DNA from 3 places in the Butyrivibrio sp. DSM 10294 genome. Region 1 is predicted to be linked to each of the others. Evidence: predicted binding sites of a transcription regulator. Region 1 holds the regulator's gene; each other region holds the start of a gene.
The links. The regulator HrcA, encoded in region 1, represses chaperone genes, less so after heat shock. The targets are predictions, from matches to a motif close to TGTTAGCACTCNNNNNNNNNGAGTGCTAACA.
Positions count from the first base shown of each region.

Region 1 (6,029 bases):
AGCTGTTGCAGCTTTAACAGCAATCGTTCTTTTTGCCGGCATGCCTGCTAAATCCGTAAAGGCTGCAGAAGCAGCTCCTGTTCGCACAGTGGCAGAATTATCAGGATTGCCTGACAATCAGAAGATTGTATATAAGCTTAAGATTGAGAAAACAAAAGCAACCGACGGACAGATCGCAGTTTTATACGATCCCGAAGTGCTTAGCCTTGCTAAGAGCAGTGTAAACGGAATTTTTAGAGAGAGTGACGTAAACAAGAACTACACAGACGGCGATGAGACAGGACTTTCTATCGCATTTGTAGGCGACAATGCAGTTAAGGCTGACAGAACACTTCTGACACTTACCTTCAATGTTGCAAAGGGACTCGTAGCTCAGGATACAGTTATCAAGACCAAAGTTATCACACTTAACAATGAAGACGAAGTTCTTCTTGAAGATGTGACAATCGAGGACACCTTCAATGTAGGTAAAGGAAATATCATCGATCCTAAGCTTGAGTATGTAAGCCAGACAATCCTCGGCGCAAAGGTTTTTTGGACCAGGGATGACAATGCTGACGGATTCCTTATTTATCGCAGAACAGGCAAGAATGGTGAGTTCGTTCAGGTTGGAGATGTAGGTAACAGAAGATCATTCTATGATTCCAAGGTTGCCAACAGAACAACATATTATTACAAGGTTGTTGCATACCAGAAAAACGGTGATGAGATTATTTACTCAAAAGAGTCAAACATCAAGTTTGTAACAATTGTAAAACTCTTCGGAATTTTCTAATCTGATTTATCCGTAAAGATTATAAAAGGGCTTGTCTCTGAATAGGAGGCAGGCCCTTTTTGCGGCGTTTTCGACAATAAACATTAACCATTTTTTTATAAATACATGGTTGACATTGATAGCCCATAGTGATAATTTATGATACAGAAGATGTTAGCACTCATATGATGTGAGTGCTAACACATTAAAAAGACTAACATACCTGCCAATGAATTTAAGCGCAAAATGCATAGGAAGGTGAACAATTTGGAACTGGATGAGAGAAAAAGAAAAATACTTCATGCCATAGTGAAGAACTACTTAGAGACCGGAGAGCCTGTGGGGAGCCGTACTATTTCCAAGTATACGGATCTTAACCTCAGCTCAGCCACCATCAGGAACGAGATGGCGGACCTTGAAGAGATGGGCCTTATACTTCAGCCCCACACTTCAGCCGGACGTATTCCTTCGGATCAGGGCTACAGAGTCTATGTGGATGAGATGCTCCGCGACAAGGAAAAAGAAGTGGAGAACATGAAGGAAATGCTCCTTGATAAAGAGGAGAAGCTTGAAAATCTCCTTAAGCAGGTAGCCAAGACACTGGCTGTGGATACCAACTACGCCACCATGATATCGGCTCCTCAGATCAGGAAGAACAAGCTGAAGTTCATTCAGATCTCCAAGGTTGACGAAGAACACCTTCTGGCCACCATCGTAATCGAGGGCAACGTGATCAAGAACAAGATCATCGCTGTTGAAGAGGTTCTGGATGATGCCACAATGCTCAAGCTTAACATTCTGCTGAATACAAGACTTGACGGTCTTGCAGTTGAGGACATCAACCTGGGACTTATAGCAGCAGTCAAGCAGGAAGCCGGAATACACAGCGAGATCATAGGCAACGTCATTGATGCAGCTGCCGAGTCCATAACAGCGGATGAGGACCTTCAGATCTACACCAGCGGCACAATGAACATTTTCAAATATCCGGAGCTTACAGACAACGCCAAGGCCAGCGAGCTTATAAGTACCTTCGAGGATACCAAGGATCTGTCGAGTATCGTGGAAGGAACCCTTGCCAACGAAGGCGAGGAGACAGGCATTCAGGTCTATATCGGCAATGAGACACCGGTTCAGGCCATGAAGGACTGCAGCGTGGTAACCGCCACATATGAGCTGGGCGACGGAATGAAGGGAACCGTCGGAATCATCGGCCCCAAGCGTATGGATTATGATAAGGTCATCACAACACTTAAGAATATGAGACATGCACTTGATGATTTATATAAAAAGAACTAGCAATAGGAGGCAAAGGTTTTGGGAAATACAGATAACAAGGCAGCTCACGACAAGAAGAAAACCATGAGCGAAAAAGAGATCCTTGAGAACATAATGGAGGAACTCGAGAAGGAGGCCGATGAAAAGGCTGGGTCAGAGAAGCCTTCAGGCCAGAAGAGCAAGGATGAGACAGCTGAGGAAGCTGCAGGTAAAGCAGCTGCTGAGGAAGTAGCCAAGGAAGAGCCCGCAGCAGATAAGGCTCAGGCAGAAGAAACTTCTGATGAAGCATCCGCAGAGGGTGAGGAACCCAAGAAAAAGGGCCTGTTTGGCAAGAAAGACAAAAAGGATCCCCTTAAGGAGAAAGTTGACGAACTCAATGATAAGCTCATCAGACAGATGGCTGAGTTCGAGAACTTCAGGAAGAGAACTGACAAGGAGAAGGCTCAGATGTTTGAACAGGGCCAGGGTAACGTCCTTGAGAAGCTTCTTCCCGTTATAGATAACTTTGAGAGAGGCCTTGCGGCAGTTCCCGAGGAAGAGAAAGAGGGAGCATTCGCAGACGGCATGAACAAGATCTACAAGCAGCTTATCAAGCAGCTGGAGGACCTTGGAGTAACCCCGATTGAGGCTGTGGGTAAGGAATTCGATCCCAACCTTCACAACGCAGTAATGCAGGTTGAGAGTGCGGAATACGAATCCGGATTTGTTGCACAGGAACTTCAAAAGGGATATATGTTCCACGACACCGTACTCAGACACAGTATGGTAGCTGTTGCTCAGTAAGAAATTTAACCGGCGGAGTGGTTCGAATAGATTAAAACATTTGATTAAGTAAAACGGAGGAAAAAAACATGAGTAAGATAATCGGTATCGACCTTGGTACAACCAATAGCTGCGTAGCAGTTATGGAAGGTGGTAAGCCCACCGTTATTGCCAACGCAGAAGGCGCAAGAACAACACCTTCAATCGTTGCTTTCACAAAGAACGGAGAGAGAATCGTAGGTGAGCCTGCTAAGCGTCAGGCAGTTACCAACGCAGACAACACAATCGCATCAATTAAGAGAGACATGGGTACAGACCATGGCCGTACAATTGATGGCAAGAAGTATTCTCCTCAGCAGATTTCAGCTATGATCCTTCAGAAGCTCAAATCTGATGCAGAACAGTATCTCGGCGAAAAAGTTTCAGAGGCGGTTATCACAGTTCCCGCTTACTTCAATGACGCACAGCGTCAGGCAACCAAGGATGCAGGCAAGATCGCAGGCCTTGAGGTAAAGAGAATCATCAACGAGCCTACAGCAGCAGCTCTTGCTTATGGTCTTGATAACGAAAAAGAGCAGAAGATCATGGTATATGACCTTGGTGGTGGTACATTCGATGTATCAATCATCGACATCGGTGACGGCGTTATCGAAGTTCTTTCAACCAACGGTGATACACATCTTGGTGGTGATGACTTTGACCAGGCTATCATCAACTGGATGGTTCAGGATTTCAAGAACAAGGAAGGCGTTGACCTTTCAGGCGACAAGATGGCTATGCAGAGACTTAAGGAAGCTGCAGAGAAGGCTAAGAAGGAGCTTTCATCAGCCACAACAACCAACATCAACCTTCCTTTCATTTCAGCAGGCGCTGACGGCCCTAAGCACTTCGATGTAGATCTTACAAGAGCTAAATTTGAAGAGCTCATCCACGATCTCGTTGAGAGAACAGCTATTCCCGTACAGAACGCTATGAAGGATGCAGGTCTTACAAACGCAGATCTTGGCAAGGTTCTCCTTGTTGGTGGATCAACTCGTGTTCCCTGCGTAGTAGAGAAGGTTAAGCAGCTCACAGGCCAGGAGCCTTCCAAGAGCCTTAACCCCGATGAGTGTGTAGCTATCGGTGCAGGTATCCAGGGTGGTAAGCTTGCCGGCGATGCAGGTGCAGGTGATATCCTCCTTCTTGACGTAACACCTCTTTCACTTTCAATCGAGACAATGGGTGGTGTTGCTACAAGACTTATCGAGAGAAATACAACTATTCCTACCAAGAAGAGCCAGGTATTCTCAACAGCCGCTGACAACCAGACAGCTGTAGATATCAACGTACTTCAGGGTGAGAGACAGTTTGCCAAGGATAATAAGTCCCTTGGACAGTTCAGACTTGACGGAATCCCTCCGGCAATGAGAGGAATCCCTCAGATCGAGGTTACCTTCGATATCGATGCAAACGGTATCGTTAATGTATCAGCTAAGGATCTTGGAACAGGCAAGGAGCAGCACATCACCATCACAGCAGGCTCCAACATGTCTGACGAAGATATCGACAAGGCTGTAAAAGAGGCTCAGGAGTATGAGGCTCAGGACAAGAAGCGTAAGGAAGGCATTGATGCCCGCAACGATGCTGACTCATTTGTATTCCAGACAGAGAAGGCACTTCAGGATGTAGGCGACAAGATCGATGCTTCTCAGAAGCAGACAGTAGAGGATGATATCAAGGCTCTCAAGGAAACTCTTGAGCAGACCAAGGATAAGGAGCTTTCAGACTCTGAGATTGATTCTCTTAAGAGCCAGAAGGAGAAGCTCATGAATGATGCTCAGGCACTCTTTGCCAAGATGTATGAGAATGCTCAGGGAGCAGCAGGTGCAGGCCCTAACATGGGTGGTGCAGCAGGCCCTGATATGGGCGGTGCTTCTTCCAGCTCATCATCTAACGATGACAACGTAGTTGACGGTGACTACAGGGAAGTATAACCTTAGTGGTATAATATGTAGCATTGCGAAAGCGTCAGCGGAGCAATGTGTATATCACGATGAGCATAGATGTAGATTAGGAGTAATATGGCAGAACAGAAGCGCGATTATTACGAGGTTCTCGGTGTCAGCAAGAGCGCTACCGAGGATGAGATTAAAAAAGCATACAGAGTCCTGGCTAAGAAGTACCATCCCGATATGAATCCCGGAGACCAGGCTGCAGCCGATAAATTCAAAGAGGCATCAGAGGCCTATGCAGTTCTTTCTGATCCTGAGAAGAAACGTCAGTATGATCAGTTTGGACATGCAGCCTTTGAAGGCGGCGGCAATCCCTTCAGCGGCGGTTTCGATTTTAACGGTGCTGATTTCGGAGATATTTTCGGAGATATTTTCGGAGACTTCTTCGGAGGCGGACGAGCAAGAGGCGGAGCAAGAAGTGGCCCCTCCAAGGGTGCTAACCTTCGTGCCAGCGTAAGGATCACCTTCCTGGAGGCCGTATTTGGCTGTGAGAAGGAGCTGGAGCTTACAATTAAGGATCCATGCCCTACCTGCCACGGCACCGGCGCTAAGCCCGGAACTCAGCCTCAGACCTGCTCCAAGTGCGGAGGTAAGGGACAGATTGTCTATACTCAGCAGTCCTTCTTCGGAACAGTCAGAAATGTTCAGACCTGTCCTGAATGTAGCGGAACCGGTAAGGTTATCAAGGACAAGTGCAGCGATTGCCACGGCACCGGCTATATCGCCAGCAGGAAGAAGATCAAGGTCACAATTCCCGCAGGTATCGATAACGGCCAGAGCGTAAGAATAAGAGATAAGGGTGAGCCCGGCATCAACGGCGGACCAAGAGGAGATCTTCTTGTTGAAGTTGTTGTATCAGATCATCCTATTTTCCAGAGAGAAGGCTATGATATCTATTCCGTAGTTCCTATGTCCTTTGCTATTGCAACACTTGGTGGAACCGTTATCATAGATACCGTGGATGGCAAGGTTGCTTATGATGTTAAGCCCGGAACCCAGACAGACACCAGAGTAAGACTTCGTGGCAAGGGTGTTCCTTCACTTCGTGATAAGGAAGTCAGAGGTGACCATTATGTGACCCTCGTTGTTCAGGTTCCTGAGAAGATTTCCAAGGAAGCCAAGGAGATTCTTAAGCAGTTCGATGAGAAAACCGGCGATTCCCTTACAGCAGCTGACCGTATCCTGGGCAGCGACGACAAGGGACCCTCAGACGGATCCGGCGGAAAGAAGAAAAAGGGCTTTTT
Region 1 covers NZ_JANSWL010000060.1:12,431-18,459, forward strand. Annotated here, with positions in the region: gene NXH67_RS05050 (hypothetical protein) at 1-775, shown strand, start outside; gene hrcA (heat-inducible transcriptional repressor HrcA) at 1,001-2,053, shown strand; gene grpE (nucleotide exchange factor GrpE) at 2,117-2,815, shown strand; gene dnaK (molecular chaperone DnaK) at 2,884-4,767, shown strand; gene dnaJ (molecular chaperone DnaJ) at 4,855-6,029, shown strand, end outside.

Region 2 (6,029 bases), on a different contig from region 1:
AAAGTAGTAGGAACAAAAAAATAGAAGGGGATAGGAATATGACAGAAGCGTATTTTGCAGGCGGATGCTTTTGGTGCGTTACACCAATTTACAAGATGTACGGAGTGGATAAGGTCATCTGTGGCTATGCAGGAGGAGATGAGGAAAATCCTACATATGAGCAGGTGAAACATCAGGAAACAGGACACAGGGAGACTATTAAGCTCGTCTATGACCCAGAGAAGGTTTCCTATGAGAAACTGCTTGATATCTACTTTGCCAACGTGGATCCTTTCGATGCAGAGGGCCAGTATATTGATAAAGGCTTCTCATATACACTGGCAATCTTCTACAACAATGAGGAAGAAAAAGAGATATCGGAAAGGAAGATAGCAGATATTGAAAAGAATTCAGGTAAAGAGACTCACGTAGCTCTTTTGCCATATAAGAATTTCTACGAAGCCGAAGAGTATCATCAGGATTATTACCTTAAGAATCCGGAGGCATTTGAGAAAGAGCTGATAGAATCGGGAAGGAAGCAATAATTGACAGGTTGTTTTACAGTACTTCTTTCTCTAAGCAGATGAAATAGGAGCTGCTGTTAGAACAATTACTAGGAGCATTTGAACATGAAAATAAGAACAGCAACAATAGAAGATCTGGATGCGATAGCTGCAGTTGAAGCGGAGTGTTTCCCTGCTGCAGAAGCAGCATCAAAAGAGGAATTCGAAGACCGACTTGCATATTACGCAGATCACTTCTGGCTGATGTTTGATGAAGACAAGCTCATTGCCTTTGTGGATGGCTTTGTGACCAATGAGCCGGATTTGACCGACGAAATGTATGCAAAAGCTGATATGCATGATGCCTCCGGGCGTTGGCAGATGATATTCGGAGTGAACACGCTTCCTGACTATCGCAAGCACGGATATGCAGGTGAGCTGATTCGAAAAGCCATAGATACTGCAAGGGAGCAGAACCGTGCAGGTCTTGTCCTGACCTGTAAGGATGAGCTGGTAAGCTACTATGCAAAGTTTGGCTTTATGAATGAAGGCCGGAGTGACAAGTCTCAGCATGGCGGTGTAGCGTGGAATCAGATGAGGCTTACTTTCTGATTGGGGTGTTCATGAAAAAATGTGAAAATGTTAGGAGCCGCTGCGAGGGTAACCTGGAATTTTCTGCCTAAAGACATAGGTGGCATGGTTTTTCTTGATAGAATTAACAATTTGTTCAAACCTTGTTTACTCTTTCGCAAGGTAAATGCTTTATCATGGATATCAGATAGAACAAGAAAACACATAACTTCTTTTTCATAATACTTGGGCGGCACCTGATGGTACCGCCCATCCTCCTTGTTAAGGCTGTTAAAGTTTTTGCCGATGCCATCGGCAAAATCGCAGTATATGAAGTTAGAACTTAAATAGTATGCGCTTTATAATCCTCGGAAATGCCATATAAAAGTGGTCAAACCGAGGATTATTTTTGGGGCTTGAAGGAACGTTGATTGAATATGACATGTAATCTGGAAATGTGTTATAATTACATATAAATAATACATTACAACAACCATGTAATAATATATATAGGTGTAAAATAGCATGAAAGAGTTATCCGATCTTATCTTCAATGCATTTGGAATAGGGTTTAGTATCAGTGAACTGTCAGACAGGACCGGTCTGCCAAGATACCTGTCCTCTGGACGGGAAATCTATGTCGGCAGATCTGAAGAAGCATCCATGCTCATAGTAAGACTTCAGGAACCTGTTGACAGCAGGGTACTCTCAAGAGAACAGACGGTATATGAGAATACTTTCAGGATGCCTGTGGCTTTTTTGTTTGATACGCTTAATAAGAGCTACAGAAATGCGTATGTGAAGCATCATATACCGTTTATCCTTGTTCCGACGCAGGTTTATCTGCCATTTCTGGGGATACTGTTTAGTAAAAAGTTTTCCGGGGAGTCATTAAAAAGCAGAAAGAAGCTTACTCCCAATGCGCAGCTTGTTTTGCTGTTTATGATCTACAACGAGAAAAAAGAATATGCAAAGCAGCCTTTATCTGAAAAGCTTGGTCTTAACCCGGTGTATGTTACCAGAGCGACCAAGGAACTTGCAGATCATGGGCTATTGGAAGAGAGAAAAGTCGGAAGAAACTCATTTGTTTATAGGACTATGGCTGCAAAAGACCTTTTTGAACTGTCAAAGCCTTTTCTGGCGAATCCTGTTCATGAAGTCATTCATGTAAGAAAAGAGAAGGTCGTTGATAGCATGCCTTTTGCAGCTGATGAAGCACTGTCACACCTTGGTATGTTAAATCCTCCTGAAATAAGTGTCCGTGCATGCTATAGGAAAAATGATGTTATAAAAGCCCTGAAAGAGGCTGAAGACCCCGCATGGGAAGAGCCTTGGACTGTCTGCAGCATCCAGCTATGGAATTATGATCCGGAGTTATTGAAGGCTGATGCAGCAGTTGATATAATATCACTCTACTGTTCACTGAGAGATTCGCATGATGCGCGTGTTTCAGGGGAGATTGAGCGACTTTTGGAGGAATATGAATGGCTGTCATAGGACTTGATGATTTTGCAAAATATTTTGAAGAATATGAGGACTGTTATACGATAATCGGCGTTGCAGCCTGTGAGCTCCTTATGTCACAGACGCCTGTTGATTTCAGGACCGGTTCCTTGAGAATGTGGTAAAAGAGGAAATTATCTTTGCCAATCTGGGGATCAATTAAGATATGCAGACTGAAGTTGCTGCACTCAGAGAGACATATATAAGAGTTTAAATGATATTTGTAATGATTATGGGGCAGGACATCGATTGATGTCCTGCCCCGTTTTGTTAGGAGTAAGCTGCCATTTTTTTGAGGGGGACGGGCAGCTCTGAAATGAATAATGAAAAAGTATATGTGTTTGGGAGGTTTCAAGCTATTTACTTGATGAGGTTATGATACAAGGTAATCCTAAATTCGACCTAAAAGAGAAAAGTTTTTTATAAGCATAGGGCTGAAGCATGTAATGGACGCGATTATTGGTACTGAGAAGTTTTGAATGGAAATATTAATTTTGTGATGAAGTACACAATATCTTTTTATCCAAATTAGCACTCTCTATTGACGAGTGCTAATCGCGGTGTTATACCATAAGTAGAACAAAGGAACAGAGAAGACCGTTAGGACTTAAGGCTTCCGATGATCTGAACCCTCCGTCCCAATGCTCATTAACAGTTAATCAATTGTTTATGTGCAAAGGAGGTAAGCATTATGTTAGCACCTAGTATTTTTGAAGAGAATTTCATGGATGATCTGTTTGGATTCCCTTACATGAAGGATTTCGAAAACATGGAGAAGAAACTCTATGGCAGAAAAGCTTCAAGGATGATGAAGACCGATATCAGGGAGAAGGATAACAACTATGAAGTAGTAATTGACCTGCCGGGCTTTAAGAAAGAGGAGATTGAAGTAGAACTTAACGACGGTTACATTACAATCTCAGCAGCCAAGGGACTTGAAAAGGATGGAAATGACAAGAAGGGCAAACTTCTTCGTCAGGAGCGTTATGCAGGATCAATGCAGAGAAGCTTCTACGTTGGGGAGAACATCGAAAAAGATGATGTAGAGGCAACCTACAGACATGGTGTTCTTACTCTGACAATTCCTAAGAAAGCTCAGGAAAAGAAACTTCCGGAAAAGAATCTGATAGCAATTGAAGGATAAAATGATTTTGAAAGCCCTGCCGTTCATATAACGGCAGGGCTTTATTATACTTATTCTTCCTTACACTTCCTGACCACCAGAAATGCCACAACCATCATAATTATATAACCAATGATAAGACCCGGAAGAAAGAAGCTAAGTTCAGAACTGGCTGATGTGACTTCTGCTGCCGTCAGACCATAATATTCCTCCAGCTTAAGGCCAATGGCATAGGTGACATGAATCTCTCCGCCTGAGCTGCCGATTCCGATTATAAAGCCGGCGAGCTGGTACATTCCAAGGTTGAGTAAGTAGCAGACTAGCGTCAGACCTGCTGCCAGGATGATAGTAAGAATCGGAGTATTCACTTTTTTAATAATCCTCATTATAAATCCCCTTTATAATCGTATGATTTTATGAAAACGAGTGTTTTCTGTTAGAAGTATAGCATATTGCAGACTACAAACAAGCTTGCATACTGCAGTTTGTAATTAAGTTTGTCATAATCATTTGTGGCAATACAGCCCTGTATTTTGCAGTTTCCATGATACACGTTCTGCCCTGAATATCCTATATTTACTTTGTAATGACAACTTTTTTAGGGGAGGATACGTGTAATGGATACTGAAAGATTGTTTTTGTATCTACGATTGATAGTAATTATTCTCATATGCCTGATTGTAATTATCAAAAAGAAGCTCTTGGATAAACCACTGATCTTTTTTCCAATAGCATTTATCGCAGGGTTCCTTACTTGGGTTTGCCTTCAGAGCGCGTTAAATTCCATAGATTTCCTTGATTTCCATGAAATTGCGATTATCCTCCAGATTTATATTCCGTTTGTTGTATTGCCTCTTCTTTTGAGGGCGCTTCCGGTGATAGTGCTCATCGCACTGGGGATTATTGCAATAAGACGTATCAATGCTCTTGAAAAAAAGAATAAGCAACAAGAGGCAGATAAGCAGGAAGAAAACGAGCTATGACAGTGCACGCCGCTGCGGAAATACAGCCTCATATTTCGCAATGTTTACTCTTCATTTTCCGGAGCATATATCGTATACTGTTAACTCGTAAGGAAAAAATACTTTTCCATAGGAGGGCAATATTATGACAAAAAGAAATGTTGGATGGGTACTGGTAATCATCGGATTATTCATGCTGTTCAAGATGGTGAGGGTTTCATCATTTGGTTTCTACCGTATCGGCAGGGTGAGCACATCTGCGATTGTACTGATACTTCTAATCCTTTCAGCGATAGCAGTAGTAGTTAACAAAAACAAATTTACGGTTGGATGCCTCGTAATGTCACTGATCCTCTTGGTAGCAGCACTGGTACTTGGAACGGAACTCTATTTTGCATATTCATCACTTACAGATGTGCTTTTGGTATTTGTTCCCGTTGTAATCGGTGCAGGACTCATTATCAAGAGCGCATTTGAAAGACATGGCAAAAAGAAAACTGAACTTGAGTACTAAAACATTTTATCAATACATATGATCTTGCAACACTGAGAAAGCTCGAGAAAAACGGGCTTTCTCTTTTTTTTTGTTTTTTCGTTACTAGTATTTACTTTTTGTTGGAGGATCCGTTCGATGACTAATAAATTTAATATAGACAACCTGGAAATCATGTCATTATTTTAAAAAGTGTAGTTTATTTAATCGTATTTCCGGTTGATTCTCTTATTATGATATCTGTTTCTACATATGTTTTTTTGTAAGGAGTATTTGGATTAGCAATCCTGGAAAGCAGAATATCCGCAGCAATAAAGCCCATGGAGCTTGAATGGATCTTCACCGTGGTAAGACTTGGCTCGATGATGGTGGCTTCGGGCGCATTATCAAATCCGCAGACCGCAACGTCCTTCGGAACTTTTTTACCAAGCTGCCTAAGGGCCTTTATGGTGCAGATTGCCAGGTAATCGTTGGCACAAAAGAAAACTTCAGGCATTTTCCCAAGCTCGCTGATCCTTGCTGCGAGATAATCTGTATCTTTGTACGGACTCGAGTCATCATCAAGAATACAGGATCCGGTGTCGATGCCAATCCCGCTATCTGTCATGGCTGAAACGTAGGCCTGCCACCTCTCATGGAAGGACTGGCAATGGAATCTGTCACCAACAAATGAGATGTTTCTCTTTCCGCTTTGGATAAATGAACTGATCAGGCGGTAGACGCTTGTAACATTCTCCATGTAGAGAGTATCAGCTGCCAATCCGAATTTCTGAAGAACAGGGGTATCTACAAAGAGAATGGGAATATTCAGGCTGCAGAGGAATTTGCTGTATTTTTCGGAAAAGAGCTCTATACAGAGAATTCCTGCTATATTGTCCATGGAAAAATTAGTTGGG
Region 2 covers NZ_JANSWL010000033.1:30,001-36,029, forward strand. Annotated here, with positions in the region: gene msrA (peptide-methionine (S)-S-oxide reductase MsrA) at 39-524, shown strand; gene NXH67_RS00995 (GNAT family N-acetyltransferase) at 609-1,094, shown strand; gene NXH67_RS01000 (hypothetical protein) at 1,578-2,549, shown strand; gene NXH67_RS01005 (hypothetical protein) at 2,537-2,680, shown strand; gene NXH67_RS01010 (Hsp20/alpha crystallin family protein) at 3,247-3,699, shown strand; gene NXH67_RS01015 (hypothetical protein) at 3,750-4,064, opposite strand; gene NXH67_RS01020 (hypothetical protein) at 4,296-4,661, shown strand; gene NXH67_RS01025 (hypothetical protein) at 4,786-5,154, shown strand; gene NXH67_RS01030 (LacI family DNA-binding transcriptional regulator) at 5,333-6,029, opposite strand, start outside.
Region 2: the regulator HrcA is predicted to act here: its motif matches at 3,082-3,112, upstream of NXH67_RS01010 (Hsp20/alpha crystallin family protein).

Region 3 (6,029 bases), on a different contig from region 1:
GCCGCTTCTGGTGCCAAATAGTTCTGATCCGTCGCCGATTATACCGTCGCCGTTTTTGTCATAGGCAAGGAACCCGGAACCTGCACCGAGGCTGGCGATGTTGTCCTTGGTGCCGTCGCAGTCAAGGTCGAAGTAAAAATGCTGGTCGCTGATGCTGGTGATGTCGCTGCCCACATTGACAACGAGAGGATCGATAAATCCCACAGCCGAAGCAATATCCATCGACGCATATTCCATAAATCTGGAAGACATGGAAAAACTAACCCCGAAATCAATCACTCTCCCATCTTCGGTGAGGGCTGTTCCCTGTCCGCTGAAAGTGGTGGATTCCTCCTCGATATGGCTGGCTGTTATCTGTGTCACTTTCACAAAATTGTTATTTGTAAGCATCTGAGATGTCTGATCTATGAGACCTTTGTAGTGACTGCTTTGATCCTCTCCTCCAAGGAGCCGAAGGAGTTTCAGGATTTTATCAAGGAGCGTGGACCGCAGCTCTGCGATCTGTTTTTGCAAGCTGTCCTCCTGAGGCGTCAGATACTGGCTCTTTGCAGGCTTTAGGGCAGTATAATCCTCGCTCCTTACCATCTCTCCATCGCCCTCGGAGCCGGTCAGCTCCAGGGTATCGTAGCTCTTTTTTTCCTGCTCCTTCAGCGAGTCCAGAAAGCTATCTCTGGAAAGAACGCCGGTCTGAACCGACACAAGATTCTCCTCATAGTATTTATGAGAAGATACAAGATTTACATTACTTTGTGCAATCCTCATTAAGCCTCCTTTTTTTGGTAAAAAAGAGGACGCGAAAAGCTATGGGATGAGGCATAACATGCGCATCCTAGTGGAGGAGTTCACTTTTCCTGCTTGGGAGACAAAAGAAGTGAATCCCGCTAGCTACATATTATATCGGCAGGGGGACTTTGTACTTTACCCCGGAAGACAAAGACTAAATATTCTGACTTTTTATCGATAGGAGAACGGGGAAACCGGGAGAGGTGCGGGGAGGGGGACGGTGGAGGGGTGGTCTGCTGTGGACATTTATAAAGCTCATCAAACCGAGCATTACGATAAGCTCTAAGCGGCAATCACAAAAAAAGCCGGCTGACCTAAATCAACCGGCTGTAATTACATGTATTAAATTAGTGCCCGTATATTACTTAGCAGGAGCCCATGTGATTCCGTAAAGCTGTTCCATGAGCTTGCGAAGCTCGTCCTTCATGGAGTTGCAGGCGGAGGCTTCGTCAACGAAGTTCATTACTCCAATCTTCTCTTTTTTATCCTGGAAAAAGACCTGCCAGCCGCTCTCTGTCTTGTCGAGGCAGATTCTGTTCTTGTGATGTCCACCGATCTTGTAAAGCTTGGATGGTACAAGATGCTCTTTGAAATATTCCTTAAGTTCTCTGCTGTTCATAGGCCCCTCCTATATATGGATATGAAATCGGATTGACTAAAATAGTTTTCGAATTCATTTCATGTAGTTTTGATTACTACATATAATATATCACAGTACTACCTGTCTGACAAGCGGGTCCCTTTGGGAAATCACAGAAAAAACACATTTTGCTCAGGAACTTTAAGGTTATTTTTAAGTTACAGAATTAGTATAAATACATCGAGAGGAACACCCACACATTTCTTTCGATCCCACACAGATACTTTTTCATAGCACGGAAGACGCAGCCACCCACACGGCTGCGTCTTTTGTTTTACTCCCCCTGTTTATTGTATAACTCAAATATAGTTTATAAATTCTTTAGAAATTAATGTGTTGACATTTTGTGCTACTTGTTCTATAACATACTTGTAACAAGAAATTAGCAGCCAACTAACGAGAGTGCTAATTATTCAAAATTTACTATAGAAAAGGAGTGAGGACTTATGTTGATGCCTATGCTTTGGAGTAACAATGACGTATTCGATGAGATGGACAATTTCTTTAATGGAATGTTCGGTGAGGAGAGACCTTACAGGAACTGCAACAGGCAGTTTGACAATATGACCGGACTTATGAAGACCGATGTCATTGAGAAGGAGAACGGATATCAGCTGGAGGCTGAGCTCCCCGGATTCAATAAGGAAGATATCAAGATTGATCTTAAAGATGACGTTCTTACCATCAGCGCTTCTCACAATGAGAACAAGGATGAGAAGGATGAACAGGGCAAGTACATCCGCAGAGAGAGAAGAAGCTCTTCTTATCAGAGATCCTTCCGTGTAGAGGGACTTAAGCCTGAGGATATCATCGCTCAGTACAAGAACGGTGTCCTGACCGTCAGCCTTCCCAAGAAAGAAGCCGTAGAACAGAAGGACGAGCCCATCCGCATTGAAGTCAAGGATTAAAGTGTAATCCCCCTTAATTACGCCCAGGCCCAAGGTATCCGTTTGGAAATGCTTGTTGTCGTCTGCGGTGTGATTTTCTAAGACTCATAAAACAGCAAAGACCTCATTTCGACTCCGCTCAGAGCAATCGGCCTTTGCTGTTTTCTTCGTTTTGAAAATCATCATCCTCGACCAAGAACTGCACATTTCCAGCCGGATACCTTGGGCCTGTGGGCTTGATTTTAACTATGATGGTGTGGAATACCGTTTTCATTCCGGATCAATGTATGAAGCTAAAAATACTCTTCCTGATGGTAGAGAATTGGCATTTGGATTATACAGAAAAAGAGAATTTCTAAATAATGATAGCAGAGAGTATGATCTACTGGGAGAATACGCAAATATGGATGAGGTTCTTAATAGTACTGTGATTGGAGGAAGGCTTTTCAAAGATATTATAATGGATGATGAGACAGAATTACTAGGACAAGATTAGTTCACAATTGATAGTGGACCAGGGGGTACCTTATCTAAATGGCATTGGAACCGTCCCCTGGTCCACTTTTTGAATTCATCAATTTTCTTCAATATCTCTTTCCCTGTTGCCGGTAACTTCCCCAGACAGGAAATGCCTCCTGCACACAGAAACATAAGACTCGTTGCCGCCCATCATGATCTGCTCGCCGCTTCTGACGATCTTGCCGTCATGAACTCTGGCATTGAAATGGGCTCTTCTGCCGCACCAGCACACCGTTGGAACTTCCTCGATGTAGTTGGCGATCTCCATAAGACGCTTGGAGCCCGTAAACAAATGACTGGTAAAATCCGTGCGAAGCCCGTAGCAGATAACCGGAAGATCGTACTTATCCACAACCTCTGCCAATAGGTCCACCTGCTCCTCTGTCAGGAACTGAGCCTCATCCACGATAACGCAGTCAAGCTTCTTCCACCCGTCGGACTTTTTGGTAAACCATTCGTTCACCACTTCCTCAAGAAAATCCTCCACAAAAATGCACTCAGCACCCAGTCCGATCCTGGACTTAACCACTTTCTCGCCGTCTCTGTCCTCGGTCTTGGGCTTAAGAAGGATCGCGTTCTGCCCCTTCTCAAGATAATTGTAGCGCACCATCAGCGCATTCGCCGTCTTGGAACTCCCCATTGCTCCGTATCTGAAATACAGTTTTCCCATTACATACTTCCCCCAATTTATAATTATTTTTTAACGAAAAAAATCACTCTCTTCCCTGATAAACAACCAGCTTGTTATAAGGTATCTCGATTCCCGCCTCAGCAAACCTCTTCATAACCTCAACCCTGCAGTCTGAGCAGGTCACCGGGTTATCCTTGTAATCCCTGGTGGTAACCAGCGCCCTAAGCGTCACACCGCTGTCATCGCAGCTCCTGCACAGCACCGTAGGACGTGGTCCGTAGTGCATCGGATGAGAATCAATTGCCTCCGCCATAATTCCCATGGCCTTCTCCATATCTGTTCCATAAGCCACAGATACCTCGATGGGATAGGAAAAAGACCTCTCCTGAGTATAGTTAACAATAACCGAACTTCCCACAGTGGAGTTGGGAATGTACAGTGTCTCGTTCTGATAAGTCTTTACAACCGTATGTCTCAATGTGATATTTTCAACATATCCCGGGTCAAAAGAGTCGATCTTAACCCTGTCCCCGATGTCAAAAGGCCTTGACCTTGATGCAGACAACGCGATTCCGGAAAACACATTTGCCAGTGTGGACTGAGCTGCAAGACCCAGCACCACAGCAGCGATTCCCGATGAAGCTATCGCCGTCTCCCAGGTTTTGGAAAATGCGGGAATTCCGCTAAGGGCTGTCAGCGCTGCCACAACCCAGAAAAGAGCCATGATAATGCCCTTTAAGAAAATCAGATGAAGCTTACCGCGAAGCCTCTCCTTGCTAACAAACTTATTCATTAATAAATTAAGTATATACGCCACAAGAAAAGGCAGCACATACTTAAGAAATGCCTGTAAGGCGTCCCCTAAAACTTTTTTATCCAACTTCTCTCACTCCTGAAACTATATAATACTTCTGCCTCGGACATCAGTCCTCGTCATCCTCTTCATCGTCTCCCATTTCCTCAAAGGCGATCATGGAATCGATGATGTCCTCAAAATCCTCCCGAAGTTCCTCGAGAGTATCCCCTTCATAAGTATAAATTCGGCCGTCGATCACAACCTCCCCGGTGTAATAATCGCAGCTCTTATCATAACAAACGGTGCCCTCATAGCCCTCGTATTCAAGCTTCTGCTCTTCCATAAAAAACTCCTTTTTTAACACAAAAAAACTTGGCGCAAGCCATATCAAAGTATAGCATAACGCCAAGATTTTCGCCATAATCTCCATGGTCCCGGACCTGAATTCTCACCTTTTGCTGTATATCCGCCCCTACTAACTTACTTAGCTACATACTGCGCAAGAACCTTATAAGTATTATTCAGCGCATCAATATGTGTTCTCTCATATCCGTGGCTTGCTCTTGTGCCGGGGCCGATGGCACCATGACGGATATCGAAGCCTGCTACCAGTGCCGGATCAGCATCTGTTCCGTAGTGGGGTGTGAAGCTGTCGCGAACATAGTCAGCACCTGCCTTGGCTGCGGCGTCCTCCAGCTCGTTTCTCATATCGATATTGTAAGGAAAGCGGCTGTCCTGACAGAAAATGGTAACCTTCTTCTCGCTGCTGGTCTGCTCGGGTCCGATGCAGGCGATGTCAACGGCAAGGTAATCCTTAACATCCTCGGGCACTGTGGATCCGCCGTGTCCGATCTCTTCATAGAAGGAAATGTAGATATATACTTTTCTTCCCAGTTTGACCTTACCGTCCTTGATGTCATGAAGAAGCTCCATAAGAACTGCCACAAGAGCCTTGTCATCAATGAAATGTGACTTGATATATCCATTAGCCACTGTGAACCTGGGCTCTAAGGCAACATAGTCGCCAACCTCAATTCCAAGAGCCCTTACGTCCTCAGCGCTATTTACATCTTCATCCAATACTACAAAAGAATTGGTGTCAAAATCCGGAACCTCTTTCCTAAGCTCATCCTCAGTTACATGAACCGAAGCATTCTTTCTCTGAACACAGCCTGTGATGACCTTGCCTGAGCGGGTGTGAATGCGCACATTCTCACGCTCTGTGTGGAAAGCGTACAGTCCGCCAACCTTATACACCTTGATAGTTCCGTCTGAATTGATGTGGCGAACCATGAGTCCGATCGTATCGCCGTGAGCTGTCACCAAAAGAGGGTTGCCCTCACCGCCTGCTTCAACCATGATGCCGCCCTTATGCAAAGTCCAGGTCTTAAAGCCAAGTCCTTCTATTTCCTTAAGAAGATAATCCTGAAGCTCATGGTACTGCCCCGTAACAGAGTCAATAGCCATCTCAGCTTCAAGCTCCTTCAAAAATCTTTTCTCGTTAATTTCGTAACTCATTATCGTTTCCTTCTTTCTATAAAAATTTTAATTCAGTTTATTTAATAGTTTTTTAATTATTATTTCAACGCTACTGTGTTAATATAGTCCATGTGATGTTTGTGATTTCTATTGAGGGAGAGAAATTATGAAACAAAATCTTGTGATCTTTGCAATGGTGATCTTCATGATCGCTTTTGCAGCGTGGGGGGGAGGAAGTCAGGAACGTACTTCAGATCCCGAAGGCAAGGTTGCAACAGAGGCTTTCACAGTTGA
Region 3 covers NZ_JANSWL010000073.1:52,367-58,395, reverse strand. Annotated here, with positions in the region: gene NXH67_RS08505 (hypothetical protein) at 1-762, opposite strand, end outside; gene NXH67_RS08500 (hypothetical protein) at 1,145-1,402, opposite strand; gene NXH67_RS08495 (Hsp20/alpha crystallin family protein) at 1,882-2,331, shown strand; gene NXH67_RS08490 (hypothetical protein) at 2,594-2,806, shown strand; gene NXH67_RS08485 (thymidine kinase) at 2,885-3,499, opposite strand; gene NXH67_RS08480 (mechanosensitive ion channel family protein) at 3,543-4,253, opposite strand; gene NXH67_RS08475 (hypothetical protein) at 4,384-4,599, opposite strand; gene NXH67_RS08470 (M42 family metallopeptidase) at 4,737-5,774, opposite strand; gene NXH67_RS08465 (hypothetical protein) at 5,902-6,029, shown strand, end outside.
Region 3: the regulator HrcA is predicted to act here: its motif matches at 1,804-1,834, upstream of NXH67_RS08495 (Hsp20/alpha crystallin family protein).